DNA from 2 places in the Bacillus sp. NPDC077027 genome. Region 2 is predicted to be linked to the other one. Evidence: a T-box and tRNA genes for the amino acid it is inferred to sense, from the RefSeq annotation. Region 2 holds a T-box; the other holds one or more tRNA genes.

Region 1 (8,894 bases), on a different contig from region 2:
ACTGATGAGCACACAAGGAATCACCCTGGCAAATGTTGTACCTCATAAACGCTGGAGTGGCAAGCATTGTCCACGAAAATTGCTTGACGGGTGGGATCGCTTTAAAGCGGGGATTGCTGTTGCTCATACAAATAAGAAAACAAAAACGATGAGCACGACTATACCTATGACAGCAATTTCACAAAAGAAACAATCGCTTCCGAACCAACTGAATCTCCCATCAGGCATTTTAAAAATAACAAAGCCATTAAGCAAAGGCGAAGGAGTCAAAGCACTACAACAGGCATTGGCTTCCATCCATTTCTATCCCGACAAAGGAGCCAAAAACAATGGAATTGACGGCTATTATGGACCAAAGACCGCAAATGCTGTTCGGCGATTTCAAATGATGCATGGGTTAGCGGCAGATGGAATTTATGGACCAAAAACAAAAGAGAAGTTAATGAAGATACTGAAAAGATAGACAAATAAAGATGTAAAAGATAAAACTCCTCCCTCTTTCGAAGAAAAAATAACCATTTTTGGATATATCTAGTGTATAATAATGAAAAGGACTGGAGGGATTTTAAATGAAAAGATTATTTGCTATGTTGGCACTTTCTTTTATTGTTGTATTTGGTTTAAACATTGAGAAGGTTTCAGCAAAGGTCATTTACCAAGAAGAAAATGTTGATTTCACAATGACTGAACAAGAAAAAATACTTTGGATTAAAGGGGGACAAAAAAATCCTGATTTTTATAAATCTACATTTGGCTATAGATTTTCTATTCTAAATGCAGAAGGTTGTACTCTAAAGATCACATTGTTTAGAACATCCTTATCAGGAACAGATTTTCCGTCATCTATAAAAGAATATACAGGCAATCAATATGATCTAAGCGCTACTGATCGAATCGAATCAAGTGGAATGTACATTTACAGACCGCACGGCATTGAAATTACAAAAGATGAAGGCTGTGGGGATGTTGAAATAAAAGGAGTATTTGGTTATCAGATTCAAGAGCCTGACTATTTGAATAAATCGTATCAACATGCTACAAAATAAGATTGCTTGATTGCTAAGACAAATGGTAAATGAGAAGCCCTATCCCTAATTTGGATAGGGTTTTTACATGTTTCTCTATAAGTTGAGAGCTCTTGTTATGTGACTGTTGTACGCTGTAATCAAAAATATACAAAAAAAGGAGAGAGGGTATGACTGATCAAATATTAAGTATTAAGGACTACTCATTTTCTATTAGTTTGGGTATTGATCCGATTACATGGGAAAGGATTGATAAGGAGGCGTCTGGTTATTTTACGGCACAGCTTGTAAAGAAAAATATTGCTCAAGTAGGATCAAGAAAATTTGACTTCTCAAATGAAATCAAAATAGGGTTTGATGCATTTGGGGAGGAAACTGAGAGACAAATCAATGAACATCTATTGGCTGTTTACAGGTTGGTAGCAGCAGGTGCTAAGGAATATGGGTTAGAAGAGTTCTAATGAACCTATGCTAGGCTTGTTCAAAAAAAACTTAAGTATGTGACTTACTTCTTGAAGAATGAGAAAACCTCTCTGCAAAAGAGAGGTTTCAGATTGTTGATAAAGGTCTAAAATGATTTTTATTTTAGCCCTTTGTCTTCTTTAAGGACAATTTAAATTAAATGACCCTAATATGGACCCATTACAAGAAAATAAAATAAGAAAAACCCTTACATCAGTAAGGATTTCAAATATGGAGAATAGGGGGATCGAACCCCTGACCTCATCGCTGCCAGCGATGCGCTCTCCCAGCTGAGCTAATTCCCCGAGTATTACGACAACACTTATTATAGTCAATCCTTCTCTAAAATTCAAGCTGAAAAGTACAATTTTTCGGTTATTGTTACATGACAAATAATGTTTATTATAAGACACTATCGATCTTTGTCGTGAATGGAAATGTACTTAAAAATTTCTCCAGAGTGAACGGCGTTTGCCAGTCTTTTTAACCAATCATAATAGGCTTTGGAACTTTCGAGTTGTTCGATAAGTCGCATCGCCTCTTCTTTTAACGTTTTTTCTACCTTTGTATCGTGTGTGATGTCAAGAAGTCGTTTTTGTGCTTCTTCAATGGCAGCTAGGTTGACTTCGACTTCCCGATCCCATTTTTGTGGAAAGAAATTTGTGAAAAATTTAAAAAAGTCCTTTTCAGCGACAAAGCTATGTTTTCTTCTTCCACGATGAAACGTTTTCTTTACGATATTCATATCTTGCAGTTTTTTAACACCTGTGCTCATGCTAGGCTTACTCATTTGCAATTCTTCTCGCATTTCATCAAGTGTCATTTCCTCATTTAAATACATAGTTCCATATAAAATACCTGCACTTCGTGTGATCCCGTATAAATCCATCGTTTCAGCGATGGAATCGATGACTAGATCTTTAGCAGCTAAAATGCTTTCCTCTGCTTCCTGTACTTCTTGTTTCTTCATCATGTCCCTGCTTTCTATTTAATTCATTAAATTCGTTCAAAAAATTCTTTATGGACTATATCTTATCGAAAGAATGCGAAATGTCAAAGCAAAATAAGCAAATAGGACTTTGACATAAAAAAATAGTCATGTTAAGTTAATTATGTTCAAAACGTTAAATTTTTATTTAACAAACTTATCGAATGAGGAATTCAGAGGAGGTTCATTACATGAGTCAGACACTTTTTATAAATGGACAATGGGTTGGCGCTAAAAGTGGCGAGACACGAGACATTATCAATCCTTTTAATCAAGAAGTGATAGCCACTGTAAGTGAAGGGTCTAGAAATGATGCACAGTTAGCGATTAAAGCTGCCAGAAAAGCATTTGATCAAGGTGAGTGGGCCAGCCTTCCTGGACTTGAAAGAGGCAATTTTGTATTAAAAATTGCTGAACTGATAAGACGTGATTTAGATGAACTTGCAAAGTTAGAATCACTTGATACGGGTAAAACATTGGAAGAAAGTAAAGCTGATATGAGTGATATTGCGAATGTTTTTCAATATTATGCCGGACTTGCTGATAAAGATGGCGGTGAAGTCATTGCGTCACCTATTCAAAACTCAAAAAGTGAAATCATTCGTGAACCAGTTGGAGTGTGTGGTCAGATTACGCCGTGGAATTATCCGCTTCTTCAAGCAAGCTGGAAAATTGCACCCGCTCTTGCGGCAGGAAATACGATTATATTGAAGCCAAGTGAAATTACACCATTGACGACGATCAAAGTATTTCAATTAATCGAAGAGGCAGGTGTTCCAGCAGGTGTGGCCAATCTCGTACTTGGATCTGGCACAATTGTAGGGGATGAGCTTGCCGTAAGTGATCAAGTGGATTTGATTTCATTTACTGGTGGGATTGAAACAGGTAAAAAGATCATGCAAGGCGCTAGCGTGAATGTGAAAAAAATCGCACTTGAGCTTGGTGGGAAAAATCCGAATATTGTGTTTAAAGATGCTGACTTAGATGTTGCAGTTGATCAGGCGATGAATGCTGTATTTTTCCATGCGGGCCAAGTATGCTCAGCAGGTTCTCGACTTTTAGTAGAAGAAGCCATTCATGATGAATTTTTAGAAGAGTTGGTTAAGCGAACTAAAAAAATTAAGCTCGGCAATGGCTTTGATGAAACGACGCAAAGTGGGCCACTCATCTCAGCTGCACATCGTAAAAAAGTAGAGAAGTATGTAGAGATTGGAATCGAAGAAGGCGCAAACCTAGAAACAGGTGGGAAACGTCCGAAAGCAAAAGAACTACAAAATGGTTTTTTCTATTTACCTACTATTTTCTCCGGCTGTACTGCTGACATGCGAATTGTACAAGAGGAAGTATTCGGACCAGTGTTAACTGTGGAGTCGTTCAGTTCTGAAGAAGAGGCTGTCAGATTAGCAAACGACACGATATATGGGTTAGCGGGTGCAGTTTGGTCTAAGGACATTGAAAAAGCAGAGCGGGTTGCAAGCAAATTAAGACTTGGTACAGTGTGGATCAATGATTTCCATCCATACTTTGCGCAGGCACCATGGGGGGGCTATAAGCAATCAGGTCTTGGGCGTGAGCTGGGACGAACTGGTCTTGAAGAATATACAGAAATTAAACATTTATACCGTAATACAAAGCCAGAAGCAGTGCACTGGTTTAAATAAAATACATACATGGAGGAGATTTTTATGACGTTAAATATGAAAATTGAAAGCATGCAAAAGTTTCATACATTTGAGATTCCAACTGTGATTAAACATGGGATTGGTGCAGTGAAACATGTTGGGGAAGAAGTGAAAGCATATGGTGTCACGAAAGTACTTCTTGTTACGGACTCAGGCATTTATCAAGCAGGTGTCGTTAATCCAGTCATCGAGTCATTGAAGGGAGCTGGAATTGCCGTTGTGCTCTTTCATAAAGTTGAGCCGAATCCACCAGTGCGCCTAGTGAACGAAGGTTCTGCTCTATATAAAAAAGAAGGCTGTGATGGATTGGTCGCTGTTGGCGGTGGGAGTTCAATGGATACTGCAAAAGCCATTGGAGTTGAAGTAACACATGAAGGAACAGTGCTTGATTATGAAGCAGCAGAAGGGAAAAAACCGCTAGAAAACAGAATCCCACCATTAACAACCATTCCAACGACTGCTGGTACAGGTTCAGAAGTGACGCAATGGGCAGTGATTACAGATGAAGAAAGAGAATTTAAGTTTAATACAGGTGGACCGTTAATTGCAGCGCATTTAACAGTGATTGACCCTGAGCTTCATGTATCAATGCCGCCTCATGTCACAGCGATGACAGGAATCGACGCACTTGCACATGCAATTGAATGCTACACGATGAAATTCGCTCAGCCTATTACCGATGCTGTCGCATTAATGGCCATCGAATATGCAGCACATTATATTCGTCGTGCATTTGCCGATGGAGAAGATCTTGAAGCAAGATATGGTATGGCTCAAGCAGCTATGCTCGCTGGTCTTTCTTATGGAAGTGAATCTGCAGGAGCGGCGCATGCTATGAGTCAAACACTAGGAGGCATTATTCCTGTTGCACATGGTCAATGTGTTGCTGCAATGATGGGACCAGTCATGGAATATAACTGGAAAGGTTACCCTGAAAAATTCGCACGCATCGCTAAAGCATTTGGTATTGATACAAGCGGTATGACAACAGAAGAAGCGGCAAAAGCAGCTGTTCACTGGATGTATGAACTTGTAGAAGATTTAGAAGTTCCTTCATTAGAAGAACAAGGTGTTTCAAAAGACATGATTGATCGTTTAGCAAAAGAAGCAATGAAAGATCCTCAAACAGTCGGAAACCCGAGAGATTTAAATGAGAAAGCATATAAATGGATTTACGAACGTTGTTTTAACCTCACGCCTAAAACTGTATAAAAAAAGAAACTCCCTATCTTGCTGACAGGGAGTTTCTTTTTTATAGTTGATCTTTTATTTCTTTGATTTGATGAATATGTCTTTTTTCATGTGCGCCAATGAAATCGAGATATTGCTTGACTGAAAGCTCTTCAAATACAGGATGAGGAACCACGCGATTGTAATCCTCTTCAGTAAACGTAGACACAATTTGATTCAATTGCTCACGGGCTGTATCTAACTCATCCTTTAGTTGAGTGGATGTGACATGCTTTCGATCCGGTTCAACGATACTAGGAGCTGATGCTTTTCTAGAACGATCCTCTGCTGATTCTACAGGCTTTTCTTGATAGTCTTTAATCGGAGCCGTCTTGACTTGTGACGCAAGGTGTTTCGCTGAGATCAAGTCCATTTTTTTTAGATGATCTGCGACTTCTTGAATGCTCCATTTTTCATCAGATATTTTTTGATTTAACATATGTTCATTTAACCCTTTAAGCTCTTGCCACAACTCTTGTCTTGCTTCATGTAATAAACTCATTTCAATCACCTCATTTTTACATTTTAACACAATGATTCTCTGTAAGCATTCTTTAGATTGTTTGGAAGTTCCTTTAGAAAATGCAATAAAAATGAAACTTTTACAATAGTGGTTCGTATTACCTGATAGAAGGAATACAATGGAGGTGGATATTATATTTTTCGCTTTATGAAGAAAGGATGAGGAATGTGGAATTATTTGGCCTTTCGCTACAGACATTATATTTATACATATTGATTATTTCAGGTATCCTGACACTCATCTTTGTTTTTTTCGGTGATGTGTTAGATGGATTGTTTGAAGCGGTTCCTCTTCCGTTTCTTCAACCAACACTAATACTCGCGTTCTTTACCTTTTTTTCAGCTGGAGGATTTATCATCGAAAAAACAGGAATTATTGGTAGTTTACTAGGTGCAACTTTATCTGCTGTCATCGCGGTGATCCTTGTAACTTGTTTGAATATATTTGTTTTGATACCGCTTTCGTCCGCTGAGGAATCGCTTTCTTATACAGAAGCTGATTTAAAAGGAAGAACGGGAGAAGTGATTGTATCCGTTCCAAAAGATGGATTTGGTGAAGTCCTCTTGACTAGTAACAGTGGGAAAATTTCCAAACCAGCGAAGAGCTTTGATCAAGAAGAGATTCCTTATGGAACCAGTGTACTTGTCGTAGAAGTGAAAAAAGGAGTTTTATCTGTTACACCAAATGAAGAACTTATATAGGAGGGGTTTTTTATGCCAGGAACAACGATTTTAATTGTGATTGGAATTGCACTTGTTATACTTATTGCACTCATTGGCGTATTTGTTTCAAAGTACCGTACAGCAGGACCGGATGAAGCATTGATTGTAACAGGAAGCTATCTTGGAAGTAAAAATGTGCATGTGGATGAAGGTGGTAATAAAATTAAGATTGTCAGAGGTGGAGGAACATTTGTATTGCCTGTTTTTCAACAAGCAGAGCCTCTTAGTCTCTTATCAAGCAAGCTAGATGTATCAACTCCAGAGGTGTATACAGAGCAAGGAGTTCCAGTAATGGCGGATGGGACTGCAATTATTAAAATTGGCGGTTCTATAGAAGAAATTGCAACAGCAGCAGAGCAATTTCTAGGAAAATCAAAAGAAGATCGTGAAAACGAAGCAAGAGAAGTGTTAGAAGGTCATCTTCGTTCCATTTTAGGGTCTATGACAGTGGAAGAAATATATAAAAATAGAGAAAAGTTCTCACAAGAAGTACAGCGTGTTGCATCTCAGGATTTAGCTAAGATGGGGCTTTTGATTGTATCCTTTACAATTAAAGATGTTCGTGACAAAAACGGTTATCTTGAATCCCTTGGTAAGCCAAGAATCGCTCAAGTGAAACGTGATGCAGATATCGCAACTGCAGAAGCAGATAAAGAAACACGTATCAAACGTGCTGAAGCAGATAAAGATGCGAAAAAGTCAGAACTTGAGCGTGCAACAGAAATTGCTGAAGCTGAAAAAATCAATCAACTAAAAAGGGCCGAATTCAGACGTGATCAGGATACAGCCAAAGCAAGCGCTGACCAAGCATATGATCTTGAAACAGCACGTAATCGTCAACAGGTAACTGAGCAAGAAATGCAAGTCAAAATCATTGAACGTCAAAAACAAATAGAACTGGAAGAAAAAGAAATTCAGCGTCGTGAACGCCAGTATGATTCTGAAGTGAAAAAGAAAGCCGATGCAGACCGTTATGCCGTCGAGCAATCTGCAGAAGCAGAGAAAGCAAAACGTTTTGCAGAAGCCGATGCGAAAAAATATAGCATTGAAGCGATGGCGAAAGCGGAAGCTGAAAAAGTAAGAATTGATGGTTTAGCAAAAGCAGAAGCGGATCGAGCAAAAGGGGAAACTGAGGCAGAAGTTATTAGGCTCAAAGGTCTTGCAGAGGCGGAAGCAAAAGAAAAAATTGCAGAAGCCTTCGAACAATATGGTCAGGCTGCCATTCTCGATATGATTGTCAAAATGCTTCCTGAATATGCGAAGCAAGTTTCTGCACCACTTTCTAACATTGATAAGATCACTGTTGTTGACACAGGTGGAAATGGAGAAGGCAGTGGAGCTAATAAAGTCACGAGCTATGCGACAAACTTGATGTCTAGCTTGCAGGAAAGCTTAAAAGCTTCATCTGGTATTGATGTCAAAGAAATCATTGAGAATTTCTCTGGCAAAGGTAACGTGAAACAAAGCATTCAAGAATTAACGAATGAAATCAAACAGCCGAGAAAAGAAACAGCTGTTGAACGTAAAATAGAAGAATAAATGAATAGGCGCCTTCTAAGGAAGGTGTCTATTTTTGAATATAAGCAAAGGAGTGAGTCATGTGAACATTAGACAAGCACAGCCATCAGATATTCAAAAAATAGCAGAGGTTCATGTGGAAAGCTGGAAATCTACTTACCGTGGTATCATTTCACAAGCTTATTTAGATGACCTCACCGTCGATGAACAAATTGAAAAATGGGAGGAGCGATCTCTTTACGGAACATTTGTAGCTGAAGATGAAGAAGGAGTATTTGGGTTTGCATCATTTGGAAAACAACGTGATCAACAATTTGCTCACTATGATGCTGAACTATACGCTATTTATTTAATAGAAGGAAAACAAAAGACTGGTGCAGGAACAGCACTCATAGCTACAGGCATAGATTATTTAATTGAAGAAGGATTTTCTCATATGCTATTGTGGGTTTTTGACCGAAATTCAGCAGTGCAGTTTTATCAGAAATTACAGCCAAATGTTGTCGCAACAAGCCAGTTTGAACTGGCTGGAGATAAGCACGATGAAACGTGCTTTGGTTGGGAGCTACTCATGCTTCAAAAACAATTGACCGAAAGATAGCTCAAATGGTCATTTTCCAATAGTATTGAGAAAAAAAAGAGAAAAGTGTCGCGAGTATCATATAAGAAATCAAAGGGGACGCTTCTACTTTCCCTTTTATACCTGCTATTTTTAGTGCTTCATAAAAACCAGCTAAGAAATAT
Region 2 (11,633 bases):
ACCATGGTTCTTAAATGGTTCATATCCTTTGCATTTACTTTCTCAGTGAGAACGTTCACACCGCCAATGTCTTGCACTTTTTCTAAAATTGAGCCTGCTTCAGCCTGGCTTAGCTTGGCAAGAAGCGATTCATTTTCTCTTTGTGCTTCTTTTAAATCAGCCTGCAAGGAGACAATTCGTTTTGGTACGTCCTTTGTATTTGTTTTTAATTCAGCTGCGGCAGTTTCTAATATTGCAAGCTGAGCATTTAATTCTTCATAAGCTCCCTTGCCTGTAACCGCCTCGATACGACGTGTCCCTGCACCAATACCTGACTCTGATGCAATTTTGAACAAACCAATTTCCGCTGTGTTTTGCACATGGCAGCCGCCGCAAAGCTCTAAGCTGTAGTTACCCACTTGAACAACACGCACAATTTCACCATATTTCTCACCAAACAGTGCCATAGCGCCCATCTCTTTCGCTTCAGCAATTGGTTTTAAATCAATTGCGACAGAGATACCTTCCCAAATCTTTTCATTGACGATTTTTTCTATTTGCGCTAATTCTTCTTTAGTCACTTGACCGAAATGGGAGAAGTCAAAGCGAAGTCGATTCTCGTTTACAAGCGATCCAGCTTGACCTACATGACTGCCTAATACGTCTTTTAATGCCTGATGAAGCAAATGGGTTGCTGTATGGTTTTTGACAATCCCTTTTCTAAGCGCCGCCTCAACCTCTGCTGTCACTTCAAGACCTTTTTGAATCGTCCCGCTCACCACAAGCCCTTCATGAACATGTTGACCGTTCGGTGCTTTTTGAACATCCTTCACTTCAATGACCACTTCACTGCTTCGTAAGTAGCCTTTATCTGCTACCTGACCACCGCTTTCAGCATAAAACGGTGTTTCATTTAATAAAATTTGAACCGTTTCACCTTCATGTGCTTCAGTGACGATCTCTCCATCTTGCAAGAGTTCAATCACTTGTGCAGTTGCCATTAAGTTTTCATAGCCAACGAATGTGCTTTCTACTTTAATATCACCTAAGGCACCGCCTTGGACTTGCATACTGCCAACGTCTTGTCTTGCTTTTCTTGCACGATCACGTTGTTTGTCCATTTCCGCTTTGAAGCCCTCTTCATCAACAGTCATATCTTCATCCTGCGCGTACTCTTCCGTTAATTCAACAGGGAAACCATACGTATCATACAGCTTGAACACATCTGCTCCAGAAATTTGAGAGCTGCCTTTATCTTTTTCTTTTTTCATGATTTCAGACAGGATGGCAAGACCTTCGTTTAAAGTTTCATGGAAGCGTTCTTCTTCATTTTTAATCACTTTGGCAATGAATTCTTCCTTCGCCTGAACATCTGGGTAAAAATCCTTCATAATCTCAGCCACAACCGGGACGAGGTCAAACATGAATGGACGGTTAATGTGAATTGTTTTTGCATAACGTACTGCACGGCGGAGCAAACGTCTTAGCACGTAACCGCGGCCTTCATTCGACGGAAGTGCTCCATCACTTACAGCAAATGCAACTGTGCGAATATGATCAGCAATGACTTTAAAGGCTGTGTCCTTCTCCTTTGTTTCACCATAGCTTTCACCAGAGATGTTTTCTACCGCATGAATAATAGGCATGAATAAATCGGTGTCAAAGTTCGTTGGAACATTTTGAATCACAGAAACCATGCGTTCAAGCCCCATGCCCGTATCAATATTTTTCTTTGGCAGTGGTGTATATGAACCATCTGGATTATGGTTGAATTCTGAGAACACAAGATTCCAAACCTCTAAATAGCGTTCATTTTCTCCGCCAGGGTATAGTTCTGGATCGTTTGCATCATTCCCATACTCTTCTCCACGGTCATAGAAAATTTCTGTATTCGGACCACTTGGCCCCTCACCAATATCCCAGAAATTCCCCTCAAGTCGAATGATTCGTTCTTCTGGTACACCGATTTTATCTTTCCAAAGGACATATGCTTCCTCATCTTCTGGATGTACAGTCACCGATAACAGCTTCGGATCAAATCCGATCCATTTCTCACTCGTTAAAAACTCCCAAGCCCAATCAATGGCTTCTTCTTTAAAGTAGTCGCCAATTGAGAAGTTTCCTAGCATTTCAAAGAATGTATGATGTCGAGCTGTTTTCCCTACATTCTCAATATCGTTTGTTCTAATTGACTTTTGAGCATTACTAATACGGGGGTTTTCAGGTACTACACGTCCATCAAAGTATTTTTTTAAAGTTGCAACCCCACTGTTAATCCATAGAAGCGTAGGATCGTCATGTGGCACAAGTGGTGCACTTGGCTCAACCGAATGTCCTTTTTCCTTAAAAAAGTCTAAAAACATTTGACGCACTTGAGCAGATGTTAAAGTTTTCATTATAAAGTTCCTCCTTTTTCATTCCACACTGTTCACACACATACAAAAAAAAACATCTCGCCCTATGCAAACATAAAAATGCTTACACAGGGACGAGATGTTCTCGCGGTACCACCCTGATTATAGACAACAATCGTCTATCACCTTAAAATCCGTTAACGCCGGAAAAGAGCGGCAGTGTTTATCTGCACTCAGGACTAGCTTCCGTTAAAGTTCTGATAAGGCTTCTTTCAGCAAATAAAGCCTCTCTCTCAATCAGCTTTTCAACGTACTCGGGTCCATCAATGAATTCTCATTTTATGAATCGAAATTATTATAGACAACTCGCCACTTAATGTCAATCAATGCTCTGCCCTCATATGAATAATTTGCACAAGGATGACACGTAAAATCGCAGCAAATGGAACCGCTAAGATCATCCCAATTAAGCCAAACAACTCTCCTCCCGCTAAGAGTGCAAGCATAATGACGACTGGATGCATATGCAGACTTCTCCCAACAATGATTGGACTTAGCACATTGCTTTCTAGAAATTGCAGAACAGCTACTGTGACAATCACAATGATGACAGATTTCGTTGAAATGGTGAAGGCAATCATCAAGGCAGGAACCGCGCCAATGATTGGACCAAAATACGGGATCACATTCGTTGCGCCGATAATTAATCCTAACACAAGCGGATATGGGATATGGAACAGCCACAGGACAATGGTTGCCGCCCCACCAATTAAAGAACAAACGAGCAGTTGTCCTCGTATATAATCCCCAAGTGAATCATCTATTGCCTTCACAAAAAGAGATCCACGTTTCCGAAACTTAGGCGGTGTTAAATACCATGCTGCTCTTTTCATCGTGTTCATATCCTTTACCATATAAAACACTAAAAATGGAATTAAAGCGGCGATCAGAACATAGTCGAATAATACTTTACAACTGACAATGATACGTTCTGCCCCGTTTGCTGCGTACGTCTCCGTTTGCAAAATAAGCTGATCTAAGCGATGATGCAAACCATCTGGCCAATGGTTCGTATGACGGTGAATATGTGATAACGCACCGTTATACGTCTCTGCTAAAATCGGAATTTGTTCAGACAATTCATTCAACTGAACAATCATAACGGGAACTCCTTTATAAACTGCAAAACCGACACCGCCAAAAAAAAGCAAATAAATAAGCAGGAGGCTTATTGTTCGCGGGAGACCAGTGCTATGCAACCTTTCGACAATCGGATATAACAAATATGAAATAAAAATAGCAAGTGAAAGTGGAATGAGCACTGCTTTTAACAAAATGACAAGTGGCATCCACAACTCATCAAGTTGAACCAATATATAAATGGATACGAGCACGAGCAATGTACCCGCTGCGTAAATGACGAATTCTATCGGTTTCCTATTCACCTTCTTCACCCCTCTTCTTATTGTTTATCCCTGACCTTCAAATATCCATCTAAATAAAATTTGTCCTATTTTTGTTAAAAATGAATACATATATAAACATACAGTCCTCTTAAAAAATCACTGGTTGCTGTTAAAAAGTTGAATGATATTCATTTTCCCTCATGTTACTCTGACTCACTTTATCCAAATTTTCACAAAGGAGGTTCTTCATGATCACATTCGAACAAGTGAACAAGCATTTCGGTCAATTTCATGTGCTCAAAGATATTAACCTACATATTGAAAAAGGAGAGGTAGTTGTCATTATTGGTCCCTCAGGCTCTGGAAAAAGCACGATGCTCAGATGTATCAACCGTCTTGAAACAATTGATGAAGGGCAGATTCTCTTAAATGACGTCCCGATTCAGGATCCTAAGACGAATATGAATCTCATCAGACAAAACATTGGCATGGTGTTTCAGCACTTTCATCTTTATCCACATAAAACGGTGTTGGAAAATATTATGCTTGCTCCGATGAAAGTGAAAAAAGTGAGCAAGGAGGAAGCAAAAGAAACAGCCGCATTTTATTTAGAGAAGGTCGGTATTCCCGAAAAAGCAAACACCTATCCGTCAAGATTATCAGGTGGACAACAACAACGCGTTGCCATCGCACGGGGTCTTGCGATGAAGCCTGAAGTGATGTTATTTGACGAACCAACATCTGCACTTGATCCAGAAATGATTGGCGAAGTATTAGATGTCATGAAACAGCTTGCACGCGAGGGGATGACCATGGTTGTCGTCACACATGAAATGGGATTTGCAAGGGAAGTAGCCGATCGAATTGTGTTCATTGATGAGGGGAAAATTCTGGAGGAATCAACACCTGCAGAGTTTTACGTACAACCTCGCGAAAAGCGGGCACAGCTCTTTTTGAGCAGAATTTTAAATCATTAGGAGGATTTTGAGATGAAAAAAACAACAAAGCTCTTTTTTCTATGTTTATTCACGTTTTGCCTTACTCTGCTAACCGCCTGCGGTTCCTCTGAAAAAGGGTCAACAGATGCAAAGCAGGGAAGTTCTTTTGAAACGATCAAAAAAGATAAAAAAATCGTCTTTGGTGTTAAAAATGACACACGCCTTTTTGGTTTAAAAAACCCAAGTAATGGAGAAATTGAAGGCTTCGATATTGATATTGCCAAGGCGATCACAAAAAAGATGCTTGGGGATGATGCAAAAGCGGAATTCAAAGAAGTCACTTCAAAAACAAGAATTCCTCTTCTGCAAAAAGGGGAAATTCACGCGATTGTCGCAACGATGACTATTACAGAGGAACGAAAAAAAGAAGTGAATTTTTCTGATGTCTATTTCGAGGCGGGCCAATCATTGCTTGTGAAAAAAGGCAGTGACATTCAATCAATTGATGATATCCAAAAAGGAACAAAGGTATTAGCCGTGAAAGGCTCTACTTCCTCTCAAAATATTCGAAAAAAGGCGCCAAAGGCCTCTGTACTGGAATTTGAAAATTATCAAGAAGCGTTTACCGCTTTAAAATCAAACCAAGGACAAGTGCTGACAACAGATAATGCGATTTTATTTGGAATGGCGGCTGAGGATAGCCAATACGAAGTCGTCGGTGGTACATTCACAGATGAACCGTACGGAATTGCTGTCAAAAAAGGAGACGAAAAACTCACTAACGAAATCAACAAAGCGCTAAAAGCGTTAAAAGCTAATGGAGAATACGATAAAATCTATCAAAAATGGATCAAAGAATGACCTCTTGATGAGAACATGCTTTAGGATGAGCCATTGTGGTTCATCCTCGGCTTGTCCTTTACCTGAAGGGAGTGACCCTGATTGCTAAGGTTTTCTATTTTATCCGAAAACTTAAATGTCTATTTAGAAGGATTTAAATATACGATTGGTGCTAGCATCATTGCCTTGATCGGAAGCTTTATCATCGGTACGCTCATTGCCATTATGAGAATTGCACCACTCAAACCACTCAATTGGCTAGGAACGGCTTACGTGGAATTTATTCGGAATATTCCGTTATTATTGATTACATTTGTCTTTTTCTTTGGATTGCCCGTCATGGGAATTGTTGCCGATGGTTTTACGGCAGGTACGATTGCGCTTGCTATTTATACCTCAGCATTTATTGCAGAGGCGATTCGTGCTGGGATACAAGCAGTCCCGATTGGGCAAATGGAAGCTGCGCGCGCATCTGGTTTATCTTATGGCGGTACAATGAGATATATCATTTTGCCACAGGCTATCAAAATTGTCATTCCCCCACTCGGAAATCAATTTATCAACCTTGTAAAGAACTCGTCGATCTTAGGCGTCATCGCTGGGTTCGATTTAATGTATCAGGGGGATTTAATTGCCTCACGTACGTTTGTCACCTTTGATGTGTATATTTTCGTTGCCATGTTTTACTTACTTTTAACAATCCCACTTAGTGTTGGCGTAAATTATTTAGAAAGAAGAATGGCACGAAGCCACTAGAAAGGGGGAGAAACGATGGATTTTTTAGGCGCTTATCAACCCGATCATCTCGCATTTTTGCTTGAAGGATTTGCGGTCACTTTAAAAGTGGCTTTCATATCAATTATCCTCAGTTTTGTCATTGGACTTGTGGTGGGCACCTTGCGATTTGCACAAATCCCTGTCCTATCAAAAGTGCTCGCTGTCATTGTTGAAACGATTCGAAATTTACCACTTTTGCTTATCATTTTCTTTACGTATTTTGCCTTGCCTGAAATTGGTCTGAAATTGAGCATTACTGCTTCTGCTATTGCAGCCTTAACCGTCTTTGAATCCGCTATGTTGTCGGAGGTCATTCGCAGTGGATTAAAATCCATTGATAAAGGACAGGTTGAAGCTGCAAGATCTTCGGGTTTAACATTCGTTCAAACATTGCGCTTGATTATTATGCCCCAAGCCCTTCGGCGGATGATCCCTCCTATTGTGAGTCAATTCATCTCACTTTTAAAGGATACATCACTAGCTGTCGTAATCGCATTACCAGAACTGTTACATCATGCACAAATATTAAACGGACAAAGTCAATCGTATTTGCTTCCTATCTTCCTTTTAGCAGCGCTTATGTACTTTATTGTTAACTTTGGTCTCTCACTCATTGCAAGACGTTTAGAAATACGCCAAACATAAAAAAGGACATCCAACTTTGGATGTCCCTTCTTTGTTACATCATGCGCATAATACGTTTTCTCATTTTTTTCATATCTCGCTTTGACGGCATATCATATCTACTAGCAAAGTGATATGCAAGTGCCCCCGCACCAAGTGTCAGAAGTGAAGAAGTCATTCTGCCCATGCTAATTCCCCCTTAACGCTTATAATTGGATAGAGCGTTCATCGTCACTGAACAGGTCATCTAAACTGCTAAGTGTCCCGTCTTCCTCAACTTGGTGTGTCGATATTTTGCCTTTTGACAGTGTCAATTCAATAAAACAGCCCCAGCAATAATATTGATTGACCCCAATTTTTCCGATGTCCTTGCATTTGCAGTTTGGACAAATGAGCATATTAAGCACCTCTTTACGTCCGGTCTAGAACAAGTGCTTCTTTTTGAACATCAATCAAGGTTCCAGCTGCATTAAGCCGCTTTCTGATCCCTGATAACTCTGTAAAGAAGCCGTTTGAGAGTTCATATGCTACGATTGTGCCCGTTTTTCTGCAAAAGTATACATCTTCCAATATGCCCAGGTTTTCTCCTTCTGATGATTGAATCATTTTCTTTTTTAATTTGTTAAATAAAAATGATGTTGCGGAAGGCTGTGCACCGGCTGTAAGGTCGGTCTGAACAAAAAGACCTTTATCCGTCAGTTTGTCACTGATTGAGAATGGGATCAGCGCACAGTCTTTTTTCTTACCATCTAGGATGTAACCCTGGCAGCTGCCATCAGGAGAAAAACAAATATCCTTCACACGCCCAAGTTCCGAAGACAGGTCACGAGTATAAATGGACATTCCCTGTAATTCTCGACATGTTCTCAAAGTGTGATCAACCACCTTTTGCGGAACACTCTTATCGTATGCGTTTGCCGTAATCCCCATACGAAGAAATGGCTTCCATGAAGGAAGCCATTTTAATCATGCATAAAATCAAAGGGAGTGACACCTTCCATTCCAATATTTGCATCGTGCACACTAAATGGCAGTTCTTTTTGCAGGGCTTCAAGTTCTGCATCCATTTTCTCAACTGTCTGAACGAGACGCATGGTCAATGAAGTTTGTCTCAGCGAGGCATCGTTATTTTTCACGCCCCACTCCAGTGCTGATTCTTCACCACACAGGATTAAAAATTTCTTACTGCGTGTAATCGCTGTATACAACAAATTTCTTCTCAGCATTCGGTAGTAGCTTCTAAGCACTGGCAAAACAACGATTGGAAACTCACTCCCTTGAGACTTATGAATGGAGCAACAATACGCATGTGTAAATTGGTGAAAATCTTTTTTTGTGAATGTGACCTCATGTCCATCAAACGACACAACCACCATGTCTTCTTTTTCCGTATTTTCTTTGGCATAAAAAATCGAGACAATTTCACCAATGTCACCATTAAATACATTGTTTTCTGGTTGATTGACGAGTTGTAATATTTTATCACCTGTTCGGTATACAACATCTCCGAAGGGAATTTCACGACCTTTGGGTTTTTTCGGATTGAGAATGCTTTGTAGCATCTTGTTTAATTCATTAATCCCAGCTTTCCCCTTGTACATAGGTGCTAGCACTTGAATATCCCTGGATGTGTAACCTTTTTTTGTGGCATTTAAGACGACTTTTTCAATGACTTCCTTCATTTGATCGGCATTGCACCTGATAAAGGAACGATCTTTTGACCGAGTAGCGATATTTTGTGGTAGGATTCCATTTTTCATATCATGGGCAAGCTCTACGATGGAAGAACCATCCGCTTGCCTATAAATATCTGTTAAAGTCACAGCAGGAACCGCATTGGATGCCAAGAGATCTCGCAATACTTGACCAGGACCTACAGATGGAAGCTGGTGTTCGTCACCAACCATGATCACCTGTATATGATCTGGAATGGCCTTAAATAAATGATTTGCTAGCCAAATATCCAACATACTGGACTCATCGATGATGACGAGCTTTCCTTCAATTGGTTGATCTTCATCGTGTGAAAAACCCTCTGATCCGTTCCAACCAAGTAGTCGGTGGATCGTCACAGCAGGAAGTCCTGTTGATTCGGTCATCCGCTTTGCCGCCCGTCCTGTTGGAGCTGCCAGTACAAAAGGAAAAGGCTCGTCTTTTTTATAATCAGATGGGTCAAGTGATACACCGTGAAGCTCACTGTAAAGCTCTACAATCCCTTTAATCACTGTTGTTTTACCAGTTCCGGGACCACCTGTTAGTAACAACATCGGAGACATAAGCGCTTTTTGAATCGCTTCCTTTTGCGTGGCAGCATATTGTACGCCAAGCCTTTCTTCCAGTTCACCTAGAGCAAGGAGGAACTCAGATTCAGGAAACTGATCTGCATATTCCGTCTGCGATACAATTTTCTTTATCCGTTTGGCAACGCTTTGCTCTGCATAAAATAATGAGGGATGATAGCAGCGTTCTTCCTCTATGACCATGTCCTTTTTTTCACCGAGTTCTATGACTTGCTTGGCGACATCCATTTCGGTTACTTTATATTCATTTCCTGTTTGGTTCAGCAATTTTAGCGTTTCTAAAATTAAATCTTTGGTTTGTATGTAAGTATGACCATCTTGCAGGCTTGCCACTTCAACTGTATAGAGCAGAGCCGCTCTGATTCGTTCAGGATCATTTCCTAAGATGCCCGTTCTCGCTCCAAGCTCATCTGCCTTAATAAACCCAATCCCCTCTACATCTTTGACGAGCTGATAGGGATTCTCTTCAATTTTTTGCAATGTTTCGTTTTCATATACTTGATAAATTTTCATACTAAGTTGCGGGCCAAAGCCATATTGATTTAATGATATCATGATTTGCTCAAGCCCTTGATGCTGCTGGAGAGCGGCGGCAAGCTTGTCCGCCTTCTTTTTAGATAAACGAGGAACATTGTATAAGACAGCAGAATCATGCATAATTTTGTGAAGCGTCTGATCACCTAAGTGTCCGACAATTTCTTCCGCTGTTTTTTTGCCGATTCCTTCAAATAAATCACTTGATAAATATGAAATGATGCCTTGTTTTGTTGTCGGTACTTCCTTTTGAAAATGTGTGGCTTGGAATTGCATACCAAACTTTGGATGGCTTGTCACCCGACCATAAAACGTATATGTTTCTTCCTCGTGAAGTGCAGGGAAGTATCCTGTCACAGATGCCGTTTTCTCCTCGAAGATTTCTGATGTTTCAATAACCTTCACCTTCAGCACAGTGTATAAATTACTTTCATTATGAAAAATAACAGCTTGCACACTGCCTTTTAAAAACGGCTCATCATCAAGTTTCAATTGATCTGGGTTTTCCTGCACAGGTCTTCCCTCCTTCTTCGTTATTCTGCTTCTTGTATTAGCTTTTGCGCATGAAGTGCTAGCATATGGTCAGGCTGTACAGCAATAGCCTCTGCGAGCATCGCAAGTGCTTGATCCTTGTTCTCTAAATAGGCATAAGCTACACCGAGATTGTAATAGGCATCTGCATGCTTTGGATCGCGCGAGATTACTTCGGTAAATACGGTCACTGCTTCTTTTAATAACTGTTCATTGGCAAGACACATGCCATATTGAAATCTTGCGTCATTGTCCTCTTCATTCAGCTCTACTGCACGCTGTAAATATGGCATCGCGAGCTTCGGCTGATCTAATTTGATCAAGGTTTGTCCTAACATATAAAAGAGATCACCATTTTCCATTCCAGCTTTTAATGCTTTTTCAAAGAAATCTTTTGCTTTCATGAAATCCTCTTTTAATGAATAAACATTACCTATTCCGTAGTATGCCGCAGCAGCCGTTTCATCTAATTCAATTGCTTTATGAAAAAAATTAAGTGCACGTTCAAATTCATTTATCCCTGAAAGCAGGTTGGCAAAATTAATATATGGAACGGGATCTTTTGGGCTTTCTTCAATTGCCTTTGTAAATGCCTCAGCCGCTTTCTCAAAATCCCCATTGCTCATTGCTTTAATCCCAGTTTCATTGTAATTCATTTATGTCACCCTTTCATTAAAAAACCCCAACTATGACGTTGAGGTTTGTAAACATTTACACATACGAAAGCTTTTTACCTTCTTTAAAGACTTCATCAATTGTTCCGCCCCCAAGACATTCGTCACCATCGTAGAACACAACAGCCTGACCTGGAGTCACAGCACGTACCGGCTCGTCAAAAAGGACAATGGCTTCTTGATCACTTGTTAGCTGAACTTTCACAGAATGGTCCTCTTGACGATAACGGAATTTCGCCGTACACGTCAATTCACCATTTTCGTTCACAATGTCAGGACGAGTCCAGCTTATTTGAACAGCTGAGATGCTTTCAGAGTATAAAAGTGGATTATGGAAACCTTGTTCTACATATAAGACGTTTTGTTCTAGGTCTTTTCCAACAACGAACCACGGATCACCACTTCCACCAATTCCAAGCCCTTGTCGCTGACCGATTGTATAATACATTAATCCGTCATGCTCACCTTTCACCGTGCCATCCATTGTTCTCATTTCACCTGGCTGTGCTGGCAAGTACTGACTTAGGAACGTTTTAAAGTTTCTTTCACCAATAAAACAAATGCCTGTAGAGTCTTTTTTTGTTGCGGTTGCAAGGTTAGCTTTTTTAGCTAACTCACGTACTTTGCTTTTCTCAAGATCACCAATAGGAAACATCACTTTTTCAAGTTGATCTTG

The links. A T-box is a leader RNA that pairs with one kind of tRNA and senses whether it is charged. The one in region 2 lies ahead of alaS (alanine--tRNA ligase), so its partner is inferred to be a tRNA-Ala.
Region 1: it has a tRNA-Ala gene. The T-box ahead of alaS (alanine--tRNA ligase) is inferred to sense a tRNA for this amino acid. The anticodon was not compared.

The regions. Positions count from the first base shown of each region.
Region 1 covers NZ_JBNNIO010000002.1:1,295-10,188, reverse strand. The annotation lists gene ACQKEZ_RS05565 (peptidoglycan recognition protein family protein) at 1-463, shown strand, start outside; gene ACQKEZ_RS05560 (biofilm-forming protein) at 570-1,046, shown strand; gene ACQKEZ_RS05555 (hypothetical protein) at 1,196-1,486, shown strand; tRNA gene ACQKEZ_RS05550 (tRNA-Ala) at 1,720-1,792, opposite strand; gene cudC (choline uptake/conversion transcriptional regulator CudC) at 1,900-2,457, opposite strand; gene betB (betaine-aldehyde dehydrogenase) at 2,667-4,136, shown strand; gene ACQKEZ_RS05535 (iron-containing alcohol dehydrogenase) at 4,161-5,369, shown strand; gene ACQKEZ_RS05530 (DinB family protein) at 5,410-5,889, opposite strand; gene ACQKEZ_RS05525 (hypothetical protein) at 6,069-6,611, shown strand; gene ACQKEZ_RS05520 (SPFH domain-containing protein) at 6,624-8,171, shown strand; gene ACQKEZ_RS05515 (N-acetyltransferase family protein) at 8,233-8,751, shown strand.
Region 2 covers NZ_JBNNIO010000001.1:364,083-375,715, reverse strand. The annotation lists gene alaS (alanine--tRNA ligase) at 1-2,375, opposite strand, end outside; T-box leader at 2,461-2,669, opposite strand; gene ACQKEZ_RS02045 (AI-2E family transporter) at 2,717-3,778, opposite strand; gene ACQKEZ_RS02040 (amino acid ABC transporter ATP-binding protein) at 3,988-4,716, shown strand; gene ACQKEZ_RS02035 (transporter substrate-binding domain-containing protein) at 4,729-5,538, shown strand; gene ACQKEZ_RS02030 (amino acid ABC transporter permease) at 5,620-6,273, shown strand; gene ACQKEZ_RS02025 (amino acid ABC transporter permease) at 6,289-6,939, shown strand; gene ACQKEZ_RS02020 (YrzQ family protein) at 6,974-7,105, opposite strand; gene ACQKEZ_RS02015 (hypothetical protein) at 7,125-7,316, opposite strand; gene ACQKEZ_RS02010 (PRC-barrel domain-containing protein) at 7,330-7,788, opposite strand; gene recD2 (SF1B family DNA helicase RecD2) at 7,881-10,265, opposite strand; gene ACQKEZ_RS02000 (tetratricopeptide repeat protein) at 10,286-10,939, opposite strand; gene mnmA (tRNA 2-thiouridine(34) synthase MnmA) at 10,995-11,633, opposite strand, start outside.